Regions from separate parts of the Streptomyces sp. JL2001 genome, predicted to be linked through region 3. Evidence: riboswitches for the same ligand, from Rfam matches in the RefSeq annotation. Region 3 holds a riboswitch; each other region holds the start of a gene.
What was found. Region 3 has a riboswitch for cyclic di-AMP ahead of ACE1OA_RS08720 (M23 family metallopeptidase). Riboswitches for the same ligand answer to the same signal wherever they lie in the genome.
Positions count from the first base shown of each region.

Region 1: another riboswitch for cyclic di-AMP. It lies ahead of ACE1OA_RS20745 (transglycosylase family protein); the one in region 3 lies ahead of ACE1OA_RS08720 (M23 family metallopeptidase).
Region 2: another riboswitch for cyclic di-AMP. It lies ahead of ACE1OA_RS02165 (LysM peptidoglycan-binding domain-containing protein); the one in region 3 lies ahead of ACE1OA_RS08720 (M23 family metallopeptidase).

Region 1 covers NZ_CP169421.1:4,642,833-4,648,518, forward strand. The annotation lists gene ACE1OA_RS20735 (cytochrome P450 family protein) at 1-985, shown strand, start outside; gene ACE1OA_RS20740 (transglycosylase family protein) at 1,105-2,037, shown strand; cyclic di-AMP (ydaO/yuaA leader) riboswitch at 2,295-2,469, shown strand; gene ACE1OA_RS20745 (transglycosylase family protein) at 2,473-3,162, shown strand; gene eno (phosphopyruvate hydratase) at 3,454-4,740, shown strand; gene ACE1OA_RS20755 (FtsB family cell division protein) at 4,865-5,338, shown strand; gene ACE1OA_RS20760 (DUF501 domain-containing protein) at 5,451-5,686, shown strand, end outside.
Region 2 covers NZ_CP169421.1:471,119-476,804, forward strand. The annotation lists gene ACE1OA_RS02150 (winged helix-turn-helix domain-containing protein) at 1-673, shown strand, start outside; gene ACE1OA_RS02155 (dienelactone hydrolase family protein) at 758-1,336, opposite strand; gene ACE1OA_RS02160 (class I SAM-dependent methyltransferase) at 1,413-2,054, opposite strand; cyclic di-AMP (ydaO/yuaA leader) riboswitch at 2,665-2,847, shown strand; gene ACE1OA_RS02165 (LysM peptidoglycan-binding domain-containing protein) at 2,852-3,748, shown strand; gene ACE1OA_RS02170 (FecCD family ABC transporter permease) at 3,871-4,947, opposite strand; gene ACE1OA_RS02175 (FecCD family ABC transporter permease) at 4,944-5,686, opposite strand, start outside.
Region 3 covers NZ_CP169421.1:2,001,067-2,006,752, forward strand. The annotation lists gene ACE1OA_RS08710 (HPr family phosphocarrier protein) at 1-204, shown strand, start outside; gene ACE1OA_RS08715 (GntR family transcriptional regulator) at 386-1,069, opposite strand; gene ACE1OA_RS08720 (M23 family metallopeptidase) at 1,252-2,022, opposite strand; cyclic di-AMP (ydaO/yuaA leader) riboswitch at 2,036-2,202, opposite strand; gene ACE1OA_RS08725 (M16 family metallopeptidase) at 2,414-3,781, opposite strand; gene ACE1OA_RS08730 (M16 family metallopeptidase) at 3,808-5,154, opposite strand; gene ACE1OA_RS08735 (DNA gyrase/topoisomerase IV subunit A) at 5,378-5,686, shown strand, end outside.

The DNA.
Region 1 (5,686 bases), 2.6 Mb from region 3:
GGCCGAGCTGATGACGCATCTGCTCAACATCGACCCGCCGGACCACACCCGGCTGCGGCGGCTCGTGTCGAAGGCGTTCACCCCGCGCCGGGTCGCGGAGTTCGCGCCGCGCGTCCAGGAGCTGACCGACCGGCTCATCGACGGGTTCGCGCGGGAGGGGAGCGCCGACCTCATCCACGAGTTCGCCTTCCCGCTGCCCATCTACGCCATCTGCGACCTGCTCGGCGTCCCGCCGGAGGACCAGGACGACTTCCGGGACTGGGCCGGGATGATGATCCGGCACGGCGGCGGTCCGCGCGGCGGGGTCGCGCGCTCGGTCAAGAAGATGCGCGGCTATCTGGCGGAGCTGATCCACCGCAAGCGCGGGGAGCCGGGCGACGACCTCATCTCCGGGCTCATCCGGGCCTCCGACCACGGGGAGCACCTCACCGAGAACGAGGCCGCGGCGATGGCCTTCATCCTGCTCTTCGCGGGCTTCGAGACCACGGTCAACCTGATCGGCAACGGGATGTACGCGCTGCTGCGGCACCCCGGCCAGCGGGAGCGGCTGCAGACCTCGCTCGCGGCGGGCGAGCGGGGCCTGCTGGAGACCGGTGTCGAGGAACTGCTGCGCTTCGACGGGCCGGTGGAGATGGCGACCTGGCGGTACGCCATGGAGCCGCTGACGATCGGCGGGCAGGAGATCCCGGCGGGCGATCCGGTGCTCGTCGTGCTCGCCGCCGCCGACCGCGACCCGGCGCGGTTCGCCGGGCCGGACACGCTCGACCTCTCGCGGCGCGACAACCAGCACCTCGGGTACGGACACGGCATCCACTACTGCATCGGTGCCCCGCTCGCCCGGCTGGAGGGCCAGACCGCGCTGGCCACGTTGCTGACCCGGCTGCCCGATCTGCGACTTGCGGCCGATCCGGCCGATTTGCGCTGGCGGGGCGGGCTCATCATGCGCGGATTGCGCACGCTTCCGGTGGAGTTCACCCCCTTGTGAACTGACGGGGCGTCATAACTGTGATATTTACGTGATCTCCGCTGCATCGACTTGTGACAGACGTTCGAATGCCGCTACGTTCACCGTCGTCTCAAGCAGTCAGGCGAAAGGCACTCCGTATGCGCTCCGGGAACGGACGACACCGCAGACCCAGGCAGGCCCCCGCGATCATCGTGGCCGCAGGCGTGACGGGTTCGGCCCTCGCGCTGCCACTGCTCGGCGCAGGGTCCGCCTCCGCCGCCGACGCGGCCACCTGGGACCGGGTCGCCGAGTGCGAGTCGGGCGGCCTGTGGAGCGCCGACTTCGGCAACGGGCTCTACGGCGGGCTCCAGTTCACCCAGGAGACCTGGGAGACCTACGGCGGCACGGCCTACGCGTCCCGTGCCGACCTGGCCAGCCGCTCCCAGCAGATCGCGGTCGCCGAGAAGGCGCTCGCCGCGCAGGGCACGGAGGTCTGGGCCACCTGCGCCCCGATCGCCAAGCTGACGAACGACGGCGCCGCCCCCGAGGTCGACCCGGGCACGAGCCCCGCGCCGACCACGCCGACCGCGCCCGCCAGCCAGGCGAAGCCGGGCGCCGCCAAGCCGGCCGGGACCGCCGCCACTCCCGGGGCGCCCTCCACCTCCACCACGCCGGAAACGCCCGATGCATCCGTTACGCCCGGTACGTCGGACTCGACGGGCGACCCGGGCTCCGTCGCCGGCGAGGCGGCCGGCCCGGGCAACGGCAAGCACCGCGGCGAGGCCGCCCGCGAAGAGGGCAATGCGGGCGAGGGGCAGGAAACCGGACGTCACGCCTCGCCGGCTGACGGACAGCCAGGCGGGTCGGCCGGCGAAGCCGGTTCGGAGGAATCGGGCACCACGGACACTTCGGGCGAATACACCGTCCAGCCCGGCGACAGCCTCTCCGAGATTGCACGGGAGAACGAGCTGCCCGGCGGCTGGACCGCCCTCTACGACGCCAACCGTCAGACGGTGGGCGCCGACCCGAACCTCATCCTGCCTGGTCAGAGCCTCGACCTGAGTGAGGAACCCGTGGAAACCCAGGGGTAGTTCGAGGACTTATGTCCGTTCTGTCCAAGTGAGACATGAGTCTCTTCGTCCCGCTTGGCGTGTCCTGTCCGCAAAGTTTGCTCCGATCGCCCCTCACCTGCGTAAACACCCCTCATGGGGGAGCAGGGAGGGGCGATTTGGCCGTTTTGGCCTTCTTTGAACTTCGTGAGGTCTGTGTCTACGGTCGGGACCGCTCGCCACCGCGGGCCCCGTCGACCGGTAACGCCGAATCCTGCCGCCGGCCGAGGGGAACAGTCGTCGCGCAAGCGCCGTAGGCAGGAGCGGGGGACCCAAGGTAAGTGCCGGTCCCGGCCGTTGAGACAGACGGCCGGAATCCCGGCTCGGGGTGAAGCCGCGTGCTCGTCACGTGGCCGGGCAACTCACATGGCCCGAACCCGACAGCTCACCTCGCAGGCGTCGGTGAGGAGAATTCCCATGCTGTTTTCCGCCAAGGGCAAACACCGCCGTTCCTCCAAGGCCACCCGCGCCATCGCTCTCGCCGGTGTGGCGGGCGTCGCCGTCGCCGCCCCGCTCATGACCGCCGGGTCCGCCTCGGCCGCGACCGCCTCCGAGTGGGACGCCGTCGCCCAGTGCGAGTCCGGTGGCAACTGGTCCATCAACACCGGCAACGGCTACTACGGCGGCCTGCAGTTCTCGGCCTCCACCTGGGCCGCCTACGGTGGCACCGCCTACGCGGCCAGCGCCGACCAGGCGTCGAAGTCCCAGCAGATCGCGGTCGCCGAGAAGGTCCTGGCCGGCCAGGGCAAGGGCGCGTGGCCGAGCTGCGGCGTGGGCCTGTCCGGCGCCGCGTACACCGGTGGCACCGCCGAGAGCGCCCCGGCGCCGGAGCGCAAGGCCGAGCAGCCGACCACCCGCAGCCAGCAGCGCACGGCCCCGAAGGCGACGCCGAAGAAGGCCGAGTCGAAGAAGACCGTCACCACCCCGACCGGCAAGAAGGTCAAGAAGGGCGACGGCGAGTACAAGGTCGCCGCCGGCGACACCCTGAGCAAGATCGCCGCCGCGCAGAAGGTCAAGGGCGGCTGGGAGAAGCTCTTCGAGCTCAACAAGGACGTCGTCGAGGACGCCGACCTGATCTACCCGGGCCAGCAGCTTCACCTGAAGTGACCCCGGCGGCCCGTGTGAGTCCGGCGGCTCACCCGGGTCCTGTGACCCTCCCGCGGTGACCACCCCGGCCCGGTGCGCCCTCCCCCGTGCGCGCCGGGCCGGGGTTCTTTGCGTTACCGATCGGTAGCTTCGGGTCCCTTCGCCCCTTTATGCATGCCCTCGGGTCCTTTTTCGTCCCAGGGGGCGGGCGCCCGGCTGGCCGGAGCCTCCGAGCCGGTTAGGCTCTTGTCGCAAGGCCAAGCGACCCTGCACGGCTCTTGCGTCACATCTAGCGTCACATCCCAGAAGGAGATGCTCGTGCCGTCCATCGACGTCGTCGTAGCCCGGGAAATCCTGGACTCCCGAGGCAACCCCACGGTCGAGGTCGAGGTCGGCCTCGACGACGGCAGCACCGGCCGTGCTGCCGTTCCGTCCGGCGCCTCCACCGGTGCGTTCGAGGCTCTCGAGCTCCGCGACGGTGACCCCAACCGCTACCTCGGCAAGGGTGTCGAGAAGGCCGTCCTCGCCGTCATCGAGCAGATCGGCCCGGAGCTCGTCGGCTACGACGCCACCGAGCAGCGCCTGATCGACCAGGCGATGTTCGACCTGGACGCCACCCCGGACAAGTCCTCGCTCGGCGCCAACGCCATCCTCGGCGTCTCCCTCGCCGTCGCGCACGCCGCCTCCGAGGCCTCCGACCTGCCCCTGTTCCGCTACCTCGGCGGCCCGAACGCGCACCTGCTGCCCGTTCCGATGATGAACATCCTGAACGGCGGCTCGCACGCCGACTCCAACGTGGACATCCAGGAGTTCATGATCGCGCCGATCGGCGCGGAGTCCTTCTCCGAGGCCCTGCGCTGGGGCACCGAGGTCTACCACACCCTCAAGTCCGTCCTGAAGACCAAGGGCCTGTCCACCGGTCTCGGCGACGAGGGCGGCTTCGCCCCGAACCTGGACTCCAACCGCGCCGCGCTCGACCTCATCCTCGAGGCCATCAAGCAGGCCGGCTACGTCCCCGGCAAGGACATCGCGCTCGCCCTCGACTGCGCCGCCTCCGAGTTCTACAAGGACGGCAAGTACGAGTTCGAGGGCAAGGCCCGCTCGGCCGCCGAGATGACCGAGTACTACGAGGAGCTCGTCGCCGCGTACCCGCTGGTCTCCATCGAGGACCCGCTGTTCGAGGACGACTGGGCCGGCTGGAAGGCCATCACCGAGAAGCTCGGCTCCAAGGTGCAGCTGGTCGGCGACGACCTGTTCGTCACCAACCCCGAGCGTCTGGCCCGTGGCATCGAGGAGGGCTCCGCGAACGCCCTCCTGGTCAAGGTCAACCAGATCGGCTCGCTGACCGAGACGCTGGACGCCGTCGAGCTGGCCCAGCGCAGCGGCTTCAAGTGCATGATGTCCCACCGCTCCGGCGAGACCGAGGACGTCACCATCGCCGACCTGGCCGTCGCCACCAACTGCGGCCAGATCAAGACCGGCGCCCCGGCCCGCTCCGAGCGCGTCGCCAAGTACAACCAGCTGCTGCGCATCGAGGAGATCCTCGACGACGCCGCGGTCTACGCGGGCCGCAGCGCCTTCCCGCGTTTCAAGGGCTGACGGCTTCACACCCGGCAGTTCCGGCCGTCCCCGCACTCGGTCCCGTACCGTGTGCGGGGACGGCTCTGCTTCCGCTACCGGGAAGCGCGCCCGGACGGAGCCCGGAACAGGGGAGGCGCAGACCATGGCAGCGAAGGACCGGGACCGGTTCTCGACCGCGACCCGGATCAGGCTGCTCGGCGAGCAGACCGCCGCCCGCGTCTACCGTTCCCAGACACGCCGCCAGGCGCGCCGCTCCCGGCTCACCGGCCGCGCGGCCTTCCTGGCCCTGATCGTCTGCTCGCTCGTGGTGGCGCTCGCCTACCCGATGCGGCAGTACGTCTCCCAGCGGAGCGAGATCGCCGACCAGGAGCGCCAGGCCGCCGAGGCCGCCGACCGGGTCGAGCAGCTGAGGGACGAGAAGGCCCGGCTCCAGGACCCGGCGTACGTCCGCCGCCTCGCCCGCGAGCACCTGCACTACGTCGTGCCGGGCGAGACCGGCTTCACCGTCAACGACCCCGACGCCGAGCGGGCCCGCCGCACCGAGCAGGGCGAGGCCGGACAGCCCTGGTACTCCCATCTCTGGGAGGGCGTCGACCACGCCGACGCGGCCCGCTGACCCCACGACGCGAGACAATGGCACCGCGCCGCGGCGCCCCGCGCGCCCGTCCGCCGGTCGCCCGACCACCGCACCGCACCGAACCGCCCCCGACGAGAAGACAGACGCAGGCATGCAAACGCCCCCTCCGCAGACCGCACGCACCGAGCCCACCGACGCGGACGTCGCCGCCTTCCAGGACCAGCTCGGCCGCCCGCCCCGGGGACTGCGCGCCATCGCGCACCGCTGCCCCTGCGGCAACCCGGACGTCGTCGAGACCGCGCCGCGGCTCCCGGACGGCACCCCCTTCCCCACCACGTACTACCTGACCTGCCCCCGCGCGGCCTCGGCCATCGGCACGCTGGAGGC
Region 2 (5,686 bases), 1.5 Mb from region 3:
TCTGGGAGTGCCGGAGGTCTCCGGCTGGAACGGCGGCCTGGCCCGCCCGGGCCGGTGGGCCCGGGAGCTCGCCCAGGGCTCCGCGGCCGCGCGCCACGCGCTGGCCCGCGACACGCGCGCCTATTTCCACTCCTCGGTGGAACCCCTCTGGCCGCGGATCCGCGCCGACGCCCTGACCGATCGTGCGCTGCGGGCCGAGATGCTGCTGCGCGGCGGCGTCGACGCGCTGCTGACCACGCTGGGGACGACCTGGCGGTGGCAGCCGCCGACGCTGCACCTGCCGTCGGCGTCGTCGTACGACATCCCGTTGTGCGGACGCGGACTGCTGCTGGTGCCCTCGTGGTTCGCGACGGGCCCGATGGTGATGTACCGACCGGAGGCGGCGACGGTGCTCGTCTACCCGATGTGCGACGGCGCCGCCTCGGGCCGGTCCGACGACCGGCCCGAAGCGCTGGGGGCGCTGCTGGGCCGTACCCGGGCGCAGGTGCTCCGGCTGCTGCGTTCCCCCGCCAGCACCACGGCCCTCGCCGAACGGGCCGGCGTCTCGCTCGCGGCGGCCAGCCAGCACGCGGGCGTCCTCCGGGGCGCCGGCCTGATCGACACGGTACGGACGGGCACGGCGGTGCTCCACAGCCTCACCCCGCTCGGACACGCGCTGCTGGCCGGGGGCTGACCGCCGAGGGCACGGGGCCCGAAGGCCCGGTGTCTCAGGAACATGAGCCGTCCGCCGTCCGGGCGGGGAGGGGCGCGCCCTCCCTCACCCGACGGCGTCCAGGAAGGCGAGTACCCGCTCGGTGAGCAGGGTGGCCGCGGCCGCGTCGTGGGAGGGCAGGCTGCTGTCGGCGAACAGGTGCTGCTTGCCGGGGTAGAGGAACAGCTCGGCCCGCTCCGTGGCGGCGACGAGCGCGCGGGCCGCGTCGAGATCGCCGTCGCCGACGAAGAACTCGTCCGCGTCCATGCCGTGCACCTGGACGGGGACGTCGTCGGGCCAGGCAGCGCCGAACTCGGTGACGGGGACGCAGGCGTCGAACAGGAGCGCGCCACGGGCGCCCGGCCTGGTCTGCGCCAACTGCTGGGCGGGCAGCACCCCGAGGGAGAAGCCGGCGAGGACGAGCCCGGCCGGCAGCGGTTCGGCGGCGCGGGCGCCCCGCTCCACGATCGTGCCGAAGCCGATGGCCTGGACGTGGCCGACGCCTTCCTCCAGGGTGTCGAACGTCCGCCCGTCGTACAGGTCGGGGACGTGCACGGTGTGGCCGTGCCGGCGGAGGGTGTCGGCGAAGGCCGTGACGCCCGGCGTCAGTCCCTGTGCGTGGTGGAAGAGCAGTACCTCGGCCATGCGGGTCCCTTCTCGTGGGCGGGCCGGCCCCGGCGGCACAGACCCGGCGCCGTGCTAGCCCCGGCCGCCGTGCGGTTCAGGTCCGGCGGGCCAGCAGGTAGACGCGGCGGGTGTCGACCTCGTGAGCGTAGTGGCCGCGCTCCATCCGCATCTCCACGGTGAACCCGGCGTCGGCGAGGAGTCCGCTCACCCGGGAGGGGTCCAGGAAGCGGAAGTCGACGTCCACCTCGTGTCCCCACCACTCGTCCAGGTGCCGCACTTCCTCGCCCTGATGGAAGGAGACCAGGAGCAGCCCGGTGGGGCGCAGGACGCGGTGCGCCTCGGCGAAGGCGCGGCCGAGCTCGTCGGGGGCGACGTGGATGACGGAGTAGAGGGCGACGGCCGCGTCGAACTCGCCGTCCTCGGCGGGCAGCGCGAGCAGGTCGCCCTCCCGGAACGCCGCCTCGGGATGGCGTCGGGCGGCGGTCGCGACCATGCCCGGGGAGAGGTCGATGCCGACGGCCCGCGCGCCGTGGGCGGCGAGCCAGCCGGTCACGTGCCCGGGTCCACAGCCGAGGTCGGCGACGGCGGCCCCCTGCCCGGCCTCTTCGAGGAGTGCGCCGAGCAGGGCCCGGTCGAGCGGCTTCCCGTCCAGTTCGTTGCCGAGCCGGTCGGCGTACTCCTCCGCCACGGTGTCGTAACTCCGCCGGACGGCCGCGTGGTCCACGTGATCCCCCATGTCCCCAGCATCCCACGGGCCCATGACCGGAGGCAGCCCGGTCGTGCGACCCCGCGGTCGCGCGCCGGCACCCTTCTCGGGCCTGACCGCCCCGGGCCGGCGACGTGACGTCAGCGGGGGTCGGGCACGGGCGCCGGATCGGGAGCCGGCGCCGGGGGTCCTCCAGGTCGTCGACCGGACGGTGAACACCTCCGCGCCGCTGCTGCGGACCCCCCTTCGGTCGCGACAGATCGTAGGGAGGTCACGACCGCCCCCGCAGCCGGACGGGAGACCTCGTGGCACGAGGGACCGGAGGGGTGTCCGGGACGCGGATCCGGGCAAGCGGAGAGGCCCTGGACGGCGAGTCGTCACATCGGCGCGCATAAAAGGCCATAAAACGACCACCCACCCCATGAGCATCAATCTTCTTTTGCTCGGAATTATGGGGTGATGTCGGACATTTCTTTCAGGTGACATGGCTCACGGGGCATCGGCCGTCATACCCGCCGTCGGGCCCCATCTCCCCCTGATTCAGGGAAGTTCGGGGCTTCACGGGCCTCCGCGACGCCGTTTATCACATCGTCGAGACGCCTTGTTTCCGACGGTATTCCTCGCCTACGGTCACCTCCATTCGGATGGAACGCCGAATCCTGCCACCATCCGCAATTCCCACTATTCACCGCCGGCAGGAGCGGGGGACCCAAGTATTCGCCGGTCCGGATTCCGGAACGGCTAGGGGTGAAGTCGCACGTGTGCGGCCGGGCATCTCCAGCCCGAACCCGACAGCTCACCCCGCAGGCTCCGGAGAGGAATCCGTCATGCCTGCAAACGGTAAGCACCGACGCCCGAAGCGCCGTCCGCTCGCCCGCGGTATCGCCCTCGCGAGCACGGGTGGAGCGGCACTGGCCCTCCCTCTCGTCGCCTCCGCGACCGCCCACGCCGCCCCCCGCACCGCCCCCGAGATCACTCCGGCCATTGCCACGGCGAACGCGGCAGCAAATGTGTCGCAAAAGATCACGGAATCGCTGCCGGCGGCGCCTGCCGCAGCTCCCAAGACTTACACCGTCGTGCCGGGCGATTCTCTTTCGATGATCGCCTACGAGCAGGGTGTCCGGGGCGGCTGGAAGGTTCTCTACCGCGCCAACCACGCTGCGGTCGGTGACAATCCGTCACTCATTCACCCGGGTCTCAAGCTGACGCTGCACCGCAATTCCGCGGCGCCGCAGCCCAAGTCCCCCGCTCCCGCGCAGAAGTCGAAGGCCGCCAAGCCGGCGAAGTCCTCGTCCGCCGACCGGGCCAGCCGTTCCCAGCAGCGCACCGCGCCCGCGCCGCAGGCCCGGCAGACCCAGCAGGCGGCTCCGGCCGCCGCCCCCGCCGCCGCCGTGAAGAGCTACACGAACGACCTCGACGGCTGGATCCGGGAGTCCCTGGACGTGATGGCCCAGCACGGCATCCCCGGCTCCTACGAGGGCATCCACCGCAACATCATGCGCGAGTCCTCCGGCAACCCGCAGGCCATCAACAACTGGGACTCCAACGCCGTCGCCGGCACTCCCTCGAAGGGCCTGCTCCAGGTCATCGAGCCCACCTTCCTGGCGTACCACGTGCCCGGCACGTCCATGGACATGTACGACCCGGTCGCCAACATCACGGCCGCGTGCAACTACGCCGCCGACAAGTACGGCTCCATCGACAACGTCTTCGGCGCCTACTGACGGGGCCACGGCGCCTCCTGACGGGCGCGCCGGCCCATACGACGGGGAAGGCCCCGACCGCTCGGGGGTCGGGGCCTTCCTCGCGTGCCGGGCCCGTCGTCGGGGCCTGCGGCGCGGGCCGCCTACAGCACGCCCCGCCGCCACTCCCGGACGAGCAGGTGGCCGAGGTAGAGCCCGCCGATGGCCATCGTGTAGATGCCCACGGGCAGGTTGTCGAGGTACGGCATCTGCTGGGCGGCAAGGTCGGCGAGGACCAGCAGCAGGGCACCCACCAGCATGGACAGGGCGAGCTGGGGACCGGACCCGCGCGACAGCCGCTTGGCGATCTGGGGGGCGGTCAGGGAGATGAAGGCGATCGGTCCGGCCACGCTCACGGCGGCGGCCGACAGCACGATCGCCAGGGTGACCGCCGCGGTCTTGGTCCGCCCGGGACGGCCGCCCAGCGCGGCGGCGGTGTCGTCGCCCATCTCCCCGATGCCGATGTCCCGCGAGAGCAGGGCGGCGAACGGAAGAACCACGGCCAGCACGAGCCAGATCGTGGTCGCGTCGTCCCACGAGCGGGCGGACAGGCTGCCGTTGACGTAGGCGCTCAGGACCGTCGCCTTGTCCCGTTCCACCGCGTACACGACGTACTGGATGACGGCGACCGCCATGGCCGAGACACCGATGCCGGCGACGACGAGGCGCACCGGGTTGCGGAAGCCCGTCCCGGTCGACACGTAGACGAGCACCATGGCCAGGACCGCGCCGAGGAGCGCGCCGACCGGGACCGGTACGACGTCCGGCAGGAGCAGGGCGACGATGGCCGCGCCGGCTCCGGCGCCCGCGCCCAGCCCGATGACGTCCGGGCTGCCGAGCGGGTTGCGGGTGACCGACTGGAACAGCGCGCCGGACAGGCCGAACGCGGCGCCGGTGCCGATGCCGACGACCAGACGCGGTCCGCGCAGCCGGTTCAGGACGAAGGCGTTCTTGCCCTCCGCGCCTCCCAGCAGGGCCGTGGGGAGGTCGGGCAGCCGGATGCCGAGGCGGCCCAGGGTGAGGGTGGCCACCGCTCCGACGACGATCAGCAGCAGCAGGCCGAGGGCCAGGACGACGGTGGAGGTGCGGATCGGCAGCGACACCGCGCCGCCGATCCGGAGCACGTGCCGGCGCGGCGCCGTCCTGACGGGGGCGGGCGCCGGGGCCTGACGGGCGCTCATGCGCTTCCTCTCATCCTGCGGACCGCCAGCAGCAGCGCGGGCGCCCCGATGAACGCGGTGATGACACCGACCATGACCTCCTGCGGGCGCAGCAGCACGCGTCCGACGACGTCGGCGGAGAGCAGCAGCGCGGGACCGACGAGAGCGGAGAAGAGGATCTGCAGGCGGAAGTCGACGCCGACGAGGGCCCGTACGAGGTGGGGCACGGCGAGGCCGACGAAGGCGATGGGTCCGACGGCCGCGGTGGCCGCCGCGCTCAGCAGGGTCGCCGCGAGCAGTCCGGCCGCCTTGACCCGTGCCGGGCGGGCGCCGAGGGAGGTCGCGCTGTCGTCGCCCAGTGCCGTCACGTTGAGACCGGGGGCGATCACGAGGGCGACGAGGAGGCCGACGGCGGCGAACGGCAGGACCGACCAGAAGACGTCGAAGTCCCGGCCGCCGAGGGCTCCGACGACCCAGTAGCGGTAGCTGTCGAAGACGCGCGGCCGGCTCAGGGTGACGGCCTGGATGAAGGCCGCGAGGACGGCGGAGAGGACCGCGCCGGCCAGCACGAGGCGGGCCGGGCCGGCGCTGGTACCGGCGGACCCGATGACGTGGACGACGAGTCCGGCCAGCAGGGCGCCGGGCAGGGCCCACCACAGGGTGGCGGACTGACCCGTCACCCCGAGGAAGGCGGTCGCGGCGACGATGCTCGCCGAGGCGCCCGCGTTGATGCCGAGGAGGCCGGGCTCGGCCAGCGGGT
Region 3 (5,686 bases):
ACGGCCTCCGGGATCCCCGTGACGATCGCCAAGGCCGACGGCAACCCGGTGAACGCCGCTTCCATGCTCGCGGTGCTCGGCCTGGGCGCGCAGGGTGGCGAGGAGATCGTGCTCGCTTCGGACGCCGACGGCGCCGAGGTCGCCCTGGACCGTCTGGCGAAGCTGGTTGCCGAGGGGCTCGAGGAGCTTCCCGAGACCGTCTGACGACACCTCACGCGGGAGCCGCATCCGTCCGAATTCCGGCGGGTGCGGCTCCTTCGTCTATTCCGGATTCATCCGGAGCGGTACGAGCCATTTGCTCGCCGCCCGGGAAATGCGCACACCGAATTGCGGGCAGCACGAGATCCGGCCCCCGTATTCACTCTCTTTGTATACGGTGCCACCGTTAATTCCGGATGCTCGCGGTGTTTACGGCATGTTGCGAAGGCCTCACACGGCCGCGCCCGGACCGTTTGGGCCGGTGCCGGGCCAGCGAGCGCTCGGCGTGCAGCGCGGTCAGCGCCCGCGCCCGCTCGGCGTCGCCGCGGGCCACCGCGTCCACGATCGCCCCGTGCTCCGCCCACTCCTCCACCGGCTGCGCCGCCGGCTCGACCGCGTACATCCAGGCGATCTTGTGGCGGAGCTGGGTGAGGAGCGCCGTCAGGGCCGGACTGCCGGCGGCCTGCGCCAGCGTCTCGTGGAACCAGCCCCCCAGGGACCGCAGGTCGTCGCCCTGGCCCCGCCTGGCCCTCTCCTGGCCCAGCCTGACCAGGCCGCGCAGCACCTTGAGATGGGCCTCGGTGCGGCGCTGCGCCGCCCGCGCGGCACCCAGCGGCTCCAGCAGGGCCCGCATGTCCAGCAGGTCCGCCGCCTCCTGCTCGGTGGGCTCGGCGACATGGGCCCCGGCGTGCCGGCGGGTGACCACGAACCCCTCCGACTCCAGGGTGCGCAGGGCCTCGCGGACCGGGACGCGGGAGACTCCGTAGCGGCGCGCCAGCTGCTCCTCGGTCAGCCGGCCGCCGCGCTCGAAGACACCGGAGACGATGTCGTCCCGGATCGCCGTGCATACCGAGTGCGCGGGAATGCGCATGTTCGACCTCCGCCTTAATCCGCGCGAAACCCATCCGATGGACGCCTGTTCGCCGACCCTTCCGTGACTCTATTGCAGCAGAGGGATATTTCCGAAGGCCACCGTCGGCCCATGGATTTCTTTTGGCCTGCAAAAAAGCCCCGGCTCAGTACGAGCCGGGGCTTTTCTGACGCGGGCGGGGTTCAGACGTTCACACCGCGCGCACGCAGGTACGCGATCGGGTTGATGTCGGAGCCGTACTCGGCGGTGCTGCGGGCCTCGAAGTGGAGGTGGGGGCCGGTGGAGTTACCGGTCGACCCCGAGAGGCCTATCTTCTGGCCCGGGGTGACGGTCTGGCCGACCGAGACGCTGATGACCGAGAGGTGACCGTACTGGGTGTACGTGCCGTCGTGCATCCGGATGACGATGTTGTTGCCGTACGCGCCGCCCCAGCCGGCCTCGACGACGGTGCCGGAGCCCACGGAGACGACCTTGGTGCCGGAGGAGGCGTGGAAGTCGACCCCGGAGTGGCTGCCGGACGACCAGAGCGAGCCGCCGGTCTTGTAGCCGGTGCTGACGTACGAACCGGCGACGGGGAGCTGGAAGGAGGCGAGGCGCTTGCGCTCGGCCTCACGGGCCGCGCGCTCCTTAGCCAGGCGGATCTCCTTGGCGCGGGCCTCGGCCTTGCGCTTGGCCTCCGCCGCGGCCTTCTCCCGGGCGGCGGCCTCGACGGCCTCCCGCTCCTGGGCGGCGGCCTGGGCGCTCACGGTGTCCGCCAGGACGTCGGCGACGACGGTCTGGTTGAGGCCGGTGTCCTCCAGCGAGGGGGCTTCCGTGTCGGCGGCGAGCGCCGGGGAAGCGAGGGTTCCGATGACGCCGGTGGTGGCGAGGGTGGCGATGCCGGCGATGCCGGCGCCACGGCGCGCCATACGGCTCGGTCCACGATGCTTCCCGGTGGCACGGGTGAACGCCATGTAGTGGCTGATCCTTTCCTTCCTTCTCGCCTACCGGGTTAGCTGACGGGTTCGGAGCAGGAAGGTCTCCTACGGGCCCCTCCGCACGGGTGCGAAGGCGTCCGATTCACCCCAGGGACTTCGTTGTGGGTCCCCGGCTCCCCAGGCTCGCGCCTGACGGGGACTCGGCGATGACTGTCCGATGCCGCGGGCGCGGCGGGTGCAACTGGCGGACAGCCGGATCGAAGCTAAGCGGACCGCCTTTCAATCGCCAAACAGACAGGCCCGTTTGTAAGACATGCCACAGGGCAAACGATCACCCAGCCCGCCATTCCGGACAAAGCAGAGGACCCCGACATACCACTCGATCGGGGTCCCGCTGCCATGCCTTTTCGGCCACCGGTCTCCGCAATCAGCCGGAGACGACGGTCACTTCGCCGATGCCGAGCGCACGGACCGGCTCCGCGATCGCGGCCGCGTCGCCGACGAGGACGGTGACCAGACGGTCCACCGGGAAGGCGCTGACGACGGCGGCGGTCGCCTCGACCGTGCCCGTCTCGGCCAGCCGCGCGTACAACTGCGCCTGGTAGTCGTCCGGAAGGTGCTGCTCGACCTGGTCGGCGAGCGTCGCGGCGACGGAGGCGGCCGTCTCGTACTTGAGCGGCGCCACGCCCACGAGGTTCTGCACGGCCACGTCCCGCTCGGCGTCCGTCAGACCCTCGGCGGCGAGGGTGCGGAGCACCTTCCACAGGTCGTCAAGTGCCGGGCCGGTGTTGGGGGTGTCCACGGATCCGCTGATGGCGAGCATCGAGGCGCCGTTGCCCGCGCCGTCGGAGCGGAGCACCTGCCCGAAGGACCGGACACCGTAGGTGTAGCCCTTCTCCTCGCGCAGCACGCGGTCCAGGCGGGACGTGAGCGTGCCGCCGAGGCAGTACGTGCCGAGGACCTGGGCCGGCCACACGCGGTCGTGCCGGTCGGCCCCGACGCGGCCGATCAGCAGCTGGGTCTGGACGGCGCCCGGGCGGTCCACGATGACCACCCGGCCGGTGTCGTCGGCCGTGATCGGCGGGACGGGGCGGGCCTCGGCGGTGTCGCCCGTCCAGGCGCCCAGCGTCTCGGCGAGGATCTTGTCCACGTCCACGTCGGTGAAGTCGCCGACGACGACGGCCGTGGCCGTGGCGGGGCGGACGTGGGCCTCGTAGAAGGCGCGGACGGCCGAGGCGTCGATCGCGGCGACCGTCTCCTCGGTGCCCTGCCGCGGCCGGGACATGCGCGAGTCGGCCGGGAACAGCTCCTTGGAGAGCTGCTTGGCCGCCCGGCGCCCCGGGTTCGCCGTCTCGTGCGGGATCTCGTCGAGCCGGTTGCGCACCAGGCGCTCGATCTCGGTCTCGACGAAGGCCGGCGCGATCAGGGCCTCGGCGACCAGGCCGAGGGCCTTGGGCAGCCGGGAGACGGGCACCTCCAGGGAGACCCGGACGCCGGGGTGGTCGGCGTGCGCGTCGAGCGTGGCGCCGCAGCGCTCCAGCTCGGCGGCGAACTCCTCGGCGGAGTGCTTGTCCGTGCCTTCGGACAGGGCGCGGGCCATGATGGTGGCCACGCCGTCCAGGCCCTCGGGCTCGGCGTCCAGCGGGGCGTCGAGGAAGATCTCCACGGCCACCACCTGCTGGCCCGGGCGCAGGCAGCGCAGCACGGTCAGGCCGTTGTCCAGCGCGCCGCGGTCCGGGGCCGGGAAGGCCCACGGGCGGGCCGCGCCGGGCTTCGGCTGCGGGTGGAACTCCATGCTCGTCAAAGACGCGGCGGCGTCGGTCACTGCTCCGCTCCCTCTTCCTCGTCGCTGTCGCTCTGCTCGGCGGCGACCGGCTCGTAGACCAGGACCGCGCGGTTGTCCGGACGCAGGCGGGCCTGGGCCACCGCCCGCACCTCGTCGGCGGTGACGTCCAGGACCCGGTTCACCGCGGTCAGGGCGAGCTGCGGGTCGCCGAACAGCACCGCGAAGCGGCACAGTTCGTCGGCGCGGCCGGCGACGGTGCCGAGCCGGTCCAGCCACTCGCGCTCCAACTGGGCCTGCGCGCGCTCCATCTCCTCGGGCGTCGGGCCCTCGGCCGCGAAGCGGGCCAGCTCCTCGTCGACGGCGGCCTCGATCTCGGGCACCTCGACGCCGCCGGAGGTCTTGACGTCCAGCCAGCCGAGCGAGGGTGCGCCCGCGAGCCGCAGCAGGCCGAAGCCGGCCGCGACGGCCGTGCGGTCGCGGCGGACCAGGCGGTTGTGCAGCCGGGAGGACTCCCCGCCGCCGAGGACGGTCAGGGCCAGGTCGGCGGCGTCGCACTCGCGCGTGCCGTCGTGCGGCAGGCGGTAGGCGGCCATCAGCGCGCGGGCCGGGACCTCCTCCTCGACGACCTCGCGCAGCTGCTCGCCGATGACGTCGGGCAGGGTGCCGTCGCGCGGCGGCAGCTTGCCGTCGTGGGACGGGATGGAGCCGAAGTACTTCTCGATCCAGGCGAGGGTCTGCGCGGGGTCGATGTCGCCGACGACCGACAGCACCGCGTTGTTCGGCGCGTAGTACGTGCGGAAGAAGGCCCGCGCGTCCTCCAGGGTGGCCGCGTCCAGGTCGGCCATGGAGCCGATCGGGGTGTGGTGGTACGGGTGGCCGTCCGGGTAGGCCAGCGCGGTCAGCCGCTCGAAGGCGGTGCCGTAGGGGACGTTGTCGTACCGCTGGCGGCGCTCGTTCTTGACGACGTCCCGCTGGTTCTCCATCGAGGTGTCGTCCAGCGCGGTGAGCAGCGAGCCCATGCGGTCCGCCTCCAGCCAGAGCGCGAGCTCCAGCTGGTGGGTCGGCATGGTCTCGAAGTAGTTGGTGCGCTCGAAGCTCGTCGTACCGTTGAGCGAGCCGCCCGCGCCCTGCACCAGCTCGAAGTGGCCGTTGCCGTGGACCTGCTTCGATCCCTGGAACATCAGGTGCTCGAAGAGGTGGGCCAGGCCGGTGCGGCCCGCGACCTCGTGGCGCGAACCGACGTCGTACCAGAGGCAGACCGCGGCGACCGGGGTCAGGTGGTCCTCGGAGAGCACCACGCGCAGGCCGTTGGCCAGCCGGTGCTCGGTCGCTGTCAGGCCTCCGGAGCCGGCCTCGGCTGTGGCCGTGTGACCCATGGGCATGTACGTCCCTTCGATCGCGATGTGGAAAAGTCCTGCCACTGTATGCAAGCGCGCTGACACCTGGCGAAGTTCCCGCAGGTTCGTGGCGTCCCTCTTCCGGGTACCGCGGCGCTCTCGTACGGCCGACGGACGCCTTGACCGGGTCGCGGTCGGACTTGTCAGTGGCACGGTCCACAATGGTCCGCGTCAGATCAACCATGTTGGTGAAGGAGCCGCAGCCGCGATGGCCCGCCGCAGCACGAAGACACCGCCGCCGGACGACGCGTTCGAGGAGAGAATCCTCGACATCGACGTCGTCGACGAGATGCAGGGCTCCTTCCTCGAGTACGCGTACTCGGTGATCTACTCGCGCGCTCTGCCGGACGCCCGCGACGGCATGAAGCCGGTGCAGCGCCGCATCGTGTACCAGATGAACGAGATGGGCCTGCGCCCCGACCGCGGCTACGTGAAGTGCGCGCGCGTCGTCGGCGAGGTCATGGGCAAGCTGCACCCGCACGGCGACTCGTCCATCTACGACGCCATGGTCCGGATG